Regions from separate parts of the Pseudomonas sp. FW305-3-2-15-C-LB1 genome, predicted to be linked through region 2. Evidence: predicted binding sites of a transcription regulator. Region 2 holds the regulator's gene; the other holds the start of a gene.
The links. Region 2 encodes sigma-54, which starts transcription at its own class of promoters, with help from an activator protein. Its sites were predicted from a motif close to ANTGGCATNNANNTTGCTNT; they were not measured.

Region 1 (4,198 bases), on a different contig from region 2:
ATGTGCACCTTGAGGGCGTCCAGGTCCGAAGCGTTACGCGCCAGCAAGGTGATGCTCACCTGCAGGTAGCGTTGACGACCGTTCTGATTGAAGTTGGCGACAAAGGCCGGAAGCATCGGTTCGAAGATTGCCGGTTGCTTGACGTTAGTGGCGGTTTCGGCGGCGGGTGCCGGCTTGCTGGCACTGCTGTGCATGATGTACCAGGTGCCACCCACCGAGGCGCCGATAGCCAGGAGCAGGCCCAGGACTATCAACAGGATAAGCTTGAGCTTACCTTTGCCTGCGGGTGCTTTTGCTGCGTCTTCGCTCTTCGCCATGCCAATAATCCGTCACTATTCGGGGATTCATAGATCTACGGAGAGGCAAGAGCAAGTGTTATGCCAGAGTTGTCTGGAAGTCGAGGAGGTACGGGCGCAGCAAATCAAATTGTGGGAGGGGGCTTGCCCCCGATAGCGGTGTATCAGTCACCCATGTTTCAGCTGACACACCCTCATCGGGGGCAAGCCCCCTCCCACATTTCGTCCGGATCAGGCGTAGTAGTCGACCGCACTGGAGCCGATTACGGTTGAGGTGACCGGCGTCACGGCTTCAGCCACATCAAGGTGGTTGCCGCTGTCGCCATTGTCACCGCCCCGCCCGCCGCCACCGCTCACACCACGGGTCTGGGCCTGCTGCTGTTGTTGCTCCTGGCCACGGGACTGGTCCGACACGTTCACGTCCACCTGGCCCATGCCCTGCTGGGCAAACATCTCCCGCAAGCGCCCGGACTGGCTTTCCAGCGCTTCACGTACCACCGGGTGGGCGCTCATGAAGTTGACCTGGGCCTGTTGGTCGGCGGTCATGTTGACCTTGATATCCAGGCGACCAAGCTCAGCGGGTTGCAACTGGATCTCCGCCGACTTGAGGTTGGCACTGGACAGGTACATCACCCGGTTGACGATTTCATCGGTCCAGCCGCTCTGGTGCATGGCCAAGGGCGCATTGGTCACCGGTGGCAAGGCGTTGGCGGTTTTCGGCGTGGCCGCCTGGGTCAACGCGGCGAGGCGGTTGGCGAAGTCATCGACACGGGTGTCGCTGCTGGCGTTCTTCAGGTCCTTGAGACCGTCTTCGATCAACCCGCTGAAGGCCTTGTCGCCGCCCTGGTCGGTGCTGTCCTTGGTGGCTTGCTGGTCGACCATATTGGCCAGGCCGGCGGCGAAATTCTGTGCGGCAGTGGGTTGATCCTGAGTCGGTGCCGGAGCGGTTTTTGCCTGCGCCTGGCTGCTGGCCGATACGTGACCGCCCTGCTCCATCGCCAGGCGCACGGCGGGCATGGCATCCAGGGGATCTGCTTCAGGATCGAAGGCCGGCTTGGCTTCCTCGGTCGCTGCGACCGGCGCAGCAACCACCGGCTGAGCCTTGTCATCCTTGGTCGTGGTCGCGGGCGCAGGTGTTTCAACCGGCACCGGCACGGCTACCGGGGTGACGGTGGCAATCAGCGCCGGGTCGACCACCGGGTCAGCCGGAGGTTGCTGCACCAAGGCAGGGTCGGCTGGCGCGTCGTCATCCTTGCTCGCGCTGTCGTCGGTTTTGGCCGGCGGCGTGGCAGGCAAGGTATTGCCGCTATCGGCAACGGCTGGCGTGCTGGCGGCAGGCTTGTCATTGCCCGCTGCAGGCTTGGCGCTGGCATCGGACGACTTGCCTGCGGTGGGTTTGGCCGAGCTGTCGTCGGTCTTGACCGTGGGCTTGGACGCCTGGCTGGCAAACACTTGAGCGAAGCCAGGGCCCTTGTCCCGTGGGTCCGCAGCCACTGCCGATGGGTTGGCAGAGGGCGCTTGAGGCTTGGCCGCGGGGGCAGCCTGAAGGAGCGAATTCGGGGCGACTGGCATAGGTAAAGGTCTCCACTGCATGGGGGTCGGGGATGCAGTATCTGGAGGTAGAGCAAGAGTTGGGCCAGGTTTGGGGGCGGTTGGTTTTATTGAGTACATATCCGTTTTTTAGGTAACGGCCACTTAGGGTTCCGCCCTTACGGCGGCTCACTTTGGAAAAGCCGGAATGCCGGCCCAGCCCAAAGTAAGCAAAGGGCTCTTGCCCCAACACTCGGCACCTCGCCTAGGCTCGGCACCTCGCCTAGGCTCGGTGTGCCCGTAATCCGACAGTGATTTGGGGGGCCGCCGCCACGCGCCATCCATGGCGCGGGGCGCCTAAGATCAAAATCAAAAGCAAAGCGCGGCGGCCGAATAGCCGACCGAATCGTTGAAGCGTACGCGCTCCCCTGTAGGAGCAGGGCTTGCCCGCGGAGGTCGTTAACCATAACGCGGGAAGCCAGGATAAACGCGGCGCGCTGAATGGTTTTAGGGCTGCTTCGCAGCCCAACGCGGGGCAAGCCCGCTCGCCACAGTAAGTCGGCAACACAGTAAGTCGGTTACACAGAACAAAAAACGTATCTACGATGCGCAGCGAGTCGCTCTTGCTTGTGATCTTCGGCGCCCCGTCAAACACGCTGGCCGAACGCAGGCTTGAATCCGTGGGTAACCCGGCAGGACGCCGGGTTAGCCGTCCTGGGCCATGGATGGCCCATGACGGCGGCCCACGGATTCAAGCCGGAGTGAGGGAACACCGAGCCTAGGCGAGGTGCCGAGTGTTGGGGCGAAGCGTTTTTGGTTACTTTTTGCGCTCTTCAAAAAGTGACCCGCTGTAAGAGCGGAACCATAAGCCGCCGTTACCGCAGCAACGGATATGTACTCAATCAAATCTGAAACCGCTGCCGCTCCGACTCATACAACGGCTTCACCAACGCAAACTCCCGATCAATCTGATCCACCAACTCCCCCAGATCCCCAACCACAGGCCCAACGGACTCAACCTCCAACCGCTGACACAACTGCGCCAACCTCACCGCCCCAAGGTTCCCACTGCTGCCCTTGAAGCTATGCGCAATCCGCCCCAACGCCTTCGCATCATCCCTGGCCTTGCGCAGTGCTTCGACGCGCTTCTGGGAATCATCGAGAAAGGTATCAAGCAACTTGGGATACTCGCCTTCCATGACTTCCTGCAAACCCGACAGCACCTCCGGGTCCAGATGTAGATCAACCACTTGCTCGCTCCTTGATCAAGAATCGGCGGATTATGCCAGAGCCTCCCAGGAAAACTCCACGCAGACACTGCGCCCGCCATCCGACCAGCGTACATCGCTGCTCAATTGGCGCACCAGGCTCAAGCCCCGGCCGGACAGACGGTCGATATCCAACGGCCGCGCCAGCACCTGTTCCACATCGAAACCGGGGCCGCTGTCCTCGACGCGCAGGGTCATCCTGCCACCCGCCTCCGTCGGTACCACCTGCACATGCACCCGTATATAGCCGCTGTTGAGTTGTGCCAGGCGGTCATTACGCAGACGGTAATACTCGGCAAACCCCTGGGCGTCACGCTTGAGCCGTGAATCCAGGCCCAGCACGCCATGCTCCAGCGCATTGGAATACAGCTCCGCCATCACGCTGTACAGCGCCCCGCTCTGCTCGCGCAGGCCGTGGATCTCCAGCAGCAGTTGCAGCAGGTACGGCAATGGGTTGTAACGCTTCAAGGTCTCTGCACGGAATTCGAAACTCACCGACCAATCCAGCGGACAAGACTGCCCACTGTCGGCATACAGCGGCCCGCTCGCACGCAGTTGCTGGTCGACTTGCAGGGTGATCTCCACCATGCTCACGTCATCCCGCGCTTTGCCTCGGAAGGCCGCCAGCGCCTGTTCGATATCTTCAAACAGCCGATCAGGCTCGCGGTTGGCGGCGAACACCTGCTGCAAACGTTCAGCGCCGAACAGCTGCTCATTGGCGTCAGCGGTATCCAGCACGCCATCGGACAACAGGAACACCCGATCACCCAGGGCCATGGGCCAGACCTCGGTGCGATCATCAAAGGCTTGCGCCGACAGCACACCCAACGGCAAATGCCGCGATTCCAGTGGCGTGCGTTTACCCGTGGCGATTTCATGCACATAGCCTTCGGGCATGCCGCCGTTCCACACCTCCACCACCCGCCGCTGCGTGCTCAGGCACAACAGGGTGGCGCAGCAGAACATGTCCACCGGCAGGATGCGCTTGAGCTTGGCGTTCATCTCCCGCAGGGTCTGTGCCAGGCCGTAGCCCTTGGCGGTCATGCCGTAGAACACTTCTGCCAGGGGCATGGCCCCCACCGCCGCCGGCAGGCCATGCCCGGT
Region 2 (4,198 bases):
GGTCGAGCATGCTGGCGATCTGCCGGAGCAGTTCCAGGTGCGCATCGGTAGCGGCTTGCGGGACCAGCAGGACGAACAGCAGGTCTACCGGCGCACCGTCGATGGCGTCGAAATCGATGGGGGCTTCCAGGTGCAGCAGGGCACTGACAGGTGTTTCGCAGCCTTTGAGGCGACAGTGAGGAATGGCGATGCCGTTGCCAAAACCGGTGGAGCCGAGTTTTTCACGGGCAATCAACGCGTCGAAGACATCCTGCATCTCCAGATCCTGCACTTCGCGCGCGATCAGGTTGGCAATTTGTTCGAGGGCTTTCTTCTTGCTGCCACCCGGCACGTTCACGAGGGAACGGCCGGGGGTCAGGATGGTTTCAAGTCGGATCATGGGGGGAGAGTTAACGACCTGTGCCCTGAAGCAGGCTCAGATTCTTTTCCTTATGCTTTTTGAGTTGGCGGTCAAGCTTGTCGGTGAGCAAGTCGATTGCTGCATACATGTCATCATGTTCGGCATTGGCGACCACTTCTCCACCGGGTATCTGAAGAGTCGCTTCGATTTTCTGCTGAAGCTTGTCGACCTTCATGATGACCTGCACGTTGGTGATCTTGTCGAAATGACCCTCAAGCTTCCTCAGCTTCTGCTCGACATAGTCGCGTAGTGGAGGGGTGACTTCTACATGGTGTCCACTGATGTTGACTTGCATACAGCTTCTCCTTCGTTGCCAGTGCATAAAGCGGCAGGCAAAGGCGCCTGCCACTGGAACGCTGTGGCCCGCCCGTCACATCAAACGCTTACGCTCGCTGGAAGGCGCGATCCCGAGGGACTCGCGGTACTTGGCGACGGTTCGACGGGCGACCTGAATGCCTTGTGCCTCCAGTAAACCAGCGATCTTACTGTCACTCAATGGCTTTTTCTGATTTTCCGCGGCAACCAGTTTTTTGATGATCGCGCGGATCGCCGTGGACGAGCATTCACCGCCTTCGGAGGTGCTGACGTGGCTGGAGAAAAAGTATTTCAGTTCATAAATACCCCGTGGGGTATGCATGAATTTCTGCGTGGTCACGCGTGAAATGGTCGACTCATGCATGCCCACCGCTTCGGCGATGTCATGCAGTACCAGCGGCTTCATCGCCTCGTCGCCGTATTCCAGGAAGCCGCGCTGGTGCTCGACGATCTGGGTGGCGACTTTCATCAGGGTTTCGTTGCGGCTTTGCAGGCTCTTGATGAACCAGCGGGCTTCCTGCAACTGGTTGCGCATGAAGGTGTTATCGGCGCTGGTGTCGGCGCGGCGGACGAAACCGGCATATTGCGGGTTGACCCTCAGGCGTGGCACCGACTCCTGGTTCAGTTCCACCAGCCATCGCTCGTTGTCCTTGCGCACGATCACGTCGGGAACCACGTACTCGGCTTCGCTGGACTCGATTTGCGAGCCAGGGCGCGGGTTGAGGCTCTGTACCAGCTCGATGACCTGGCGCAGGTCGTCTTCCTTGAGCTTCATGCGGCGCATCAACTGGCTGTAGTCGCGGCTGCCCAGCAGGTCGATGTAGTCGGTGACCAGGCGCTGGGCCTCGGCGAGCCATGGGGTCTTGGCCGGCAGCTGGCGCAATTGCAGCAGCAGGCATTCGCTGAGGGTGCGCGCGCCGATACCGGCAGGCTCGAACTGCTGGATGCGGTGCAGGACGGCTTCGATCTCGTCCAGTTCGATATCCAGTTCGGGGTCGAAGGCTTCAAGAATTTCTTCGAGCGTCTCGTCTAGATAACCCTGATTGTTGATGCAGTCGATCAGGGTTACGGCGATCAGGCGATCGGTGTCCGACATCGGTGCCAGGTTCAGTTGCCATAGCAGATGGCTCTGCAGGCTCTCGCCGGCAGAGGTGCGGGTGGTGAAATCCCACTCGTCATCGTCGTTGCTGGGCAGGCTGCTGGCGCTGGTCTGGTAGACATCTTCCCAGGCGGTGTCGACCGGAAGCTCGTTGGGAATGCGTTCGTTCCATTCGCCTTCCTCAAGGTTGTCCACCGTGGGGGCGGTTTCCTGGTAGGAGGGTTCCTGCACGTCGGAATTGGGTTTTTGCTCGATGTTATCGGCCAGCGGGTCTGCATTATCGAAGTCGTCGCCTTCTTCCTGGCGTTCGAGCATCGGATTGGACTCCAGGGCCTCCTGGATTTCCTGTTGCAGGTCCAGGGTCGACAATTGGAGCAGGCGGATGGCCTGTTGCAGCTGCGGTGTCATCGTCAGCTGCTGGCCCATTCTCAGGACTAGCGATGGTTTCATGGCAGGGGCTTAACACCTTATTCGCCGGCGCAATGCGCCATCCACGACAGGGCGCGTGAGCGCCAAACATAAGCAAATTATATGCCTGATGTCGGGTGCTTTGCCTAGAGCGCGGTAACAATAAAAATCCGGAGGTTTTCATTGACTCCCGCGCACCTTGGCGAACGCCGTGACACCACGGTGTTTACAGGCGGAACTCGTGACCCAGATACACTTCCTTGACCAGTTCATTGGCCAGGATTGTCGCGGAATCACCTTCGGCAATCAGCTGGCCGTCATTGACGATATAGGCGGTTTCGCAGATGTCGAGCGTCTCACGGACGTTGTGGTCGGTGATCAGCACGCCGATGCCCTTGGCCTTGAGGTGATGGATGATCTGCTTGATGTCGCCGACCGAGATCGGGTCGACGCCGGCAAACGGCTCGTCCAGCAGGATGAACTTGGGTGCAGTGGCCAGGGCGCGGGCGATTTCCACGCGGCGACGCTCACCACCGGACAGGCTCATGCCGAGGTTGTCGCGGATATGGTTGATGTGGAACTCCTGCAGCAGGCTTTCCAGCTCCTTGCGACGGCCGTCACGGTCGAGTTCCTTGCGGGTCTCGAGGATCGCCATGATATTGTCCGACACCGACAGTTTGCGGAAGATCGACGCTTCCTGTGGAAGATAGCCGATACCGGCACGGGCGCGGCCGTGCATTGGCTGGTGGCTCACGTCCAGGTCATCGATCAGCACGCGCCCCTGGTCCGCCTGGACCAGGCCGACGATCATGTAGAAGCAAGTGGTCTTGCCGGCGCCGTTGGGGCCGAGCAAGCCGACGATCTGGCCGCTGTCGATCGACAGGCTGACGTCGCGCACGACCTGACGGCTTTTATAGGCCTTGGCCAGATGCTGGGCTTTCAGGGTTGCCATTACTCGGCCTTCTTCTTCGGCTGGATAACCATGTCGATCCGTGGACGAGGCGCGGTGACCTTGTTGCCATTGGCACGACCGGCGTTTGCAATCTGTTTCACGGTGTCATAGGTGATCTTCTCACCTTCCGTGGAGTTGCCATCGGGGCTGAGCACCTTGGCCTGGTCGATCAGGACGATGCGGTTCTGCTGGGCATGGTATTGGATGGTCTTGCCGTAGCCCTTCATCGGTCCGGTATCGGTCGCGGACTGCTTCTGTTCGAAGTAAGCCAGGTTGCCGACCGAGGTCACGACATCGATATCGCCGGTCTTGGTGCGCGTAAGCGTCACGGTATTGCCGGTGATTTTCATCGAACCCTGCGTGATGATCACGCCGCCGGTGTAGGTGGCCACGCCTTGCTTGTCATCCAGTTGCGCATCGTCAGCTGAAATGTGGATCGGCTGCTGGCTATCGTTCGGCAGAGCCCAGGCGCTCACGCTTCCCAGTGCTGCGCCCAGGCCGAGCAAAATAGGGAGAGTTTTAACGAGCCTCATACTGTCCTCTTACGTTCGATAGCAGGTGTATCCTGCTTTCTTTCAAATACGCTTTCATTCCCTTGCCAGTCGATACACCGCCAGCGCCGTCGATTCTAACGTCTTGCTCGGTCTGCGCATATTGCTTCTGCGGGAATACGGTCATGCGACTGCTGGTAATCACGGTCTCACGGCTTTTATCGTCAGTGCGCGCAATGCGCACCGAGTCGATCAGTTCCACCTCGGTACCGTCCGGGTTGACCTCGCCACGCTTGCTGGTGACGTGCCATGGGAACTCGGTACCGCGGTAAATGTTCATGTCCGGGTTGGTCAGCAGGGTGACTTCGGTGGCCTTCACATGCTCGACCTTGTCCGAGGTCATCTCGTATTGCACCTTGCCGTCAGGCAGGAACTGCACGCTTTTGGCATTGATGGCGTAATAGTCGATAGCGCCCTCGTCAACCTGCGCAGCAGGCTGGTCGAGAAAGCGCTCCGGGCTGATATTCCAGTAG

Region 1: AC3WP7_RS05100 (flagellar hook-length control protein FliK) is a predicted target of sigma-54. The motif match lies at 1,918-1,937, and genes of this name have one in related genera.

Annotation. Positions count from the first base shown of each region.
Region 1 is NZ_JBYSZX010000002.1:280,153-284,350, forward strand. Features, by position in the region: gene fliL (flagellar basal body-associated protein FliL) at 1-317, opposite strand, end outside; gene AC3WP7_RS05100 (flagellar hook-length control protein FliK) at 528-1,868, opposite strand; gene AC3WP7_RS05105 (Hpt domain-containing protein) at 2,729-3,076, opposite strand; gene AC3WP7_RS05110 (ATP-binding SpoIIE family protein phosphatase) at 3,107-4,198, opposite strand, start outside.
Region 2 is NZ_JBYSZX010000001.1:222,451-226,648, forward strand. Features, by position in the region: gene ptsN (PTS IIA-like nitrogen regulatory protein PtsN) at 1-379, opposite strand, end outside; gene hpf (ribosome hibernation-promoting factor, HPF/YfiA family) at 390-695, opposite strand; gene AC3WP7_RS01105 (RNA polymerase factor sigma-54) at 771-2,264, opposite strand; gene lptB (LPS export ABC transporter ATP-binding protein) at 2,449-3,174, opposite strand; gene lptA (lipopolysaccharide transport periplasmic protein LptA) at 3,174-3,707, opposite strand; gene lptC (LPS export ABC transporter periplasmic protein LptC) at 3,694-4,198, opposite strand, start outside.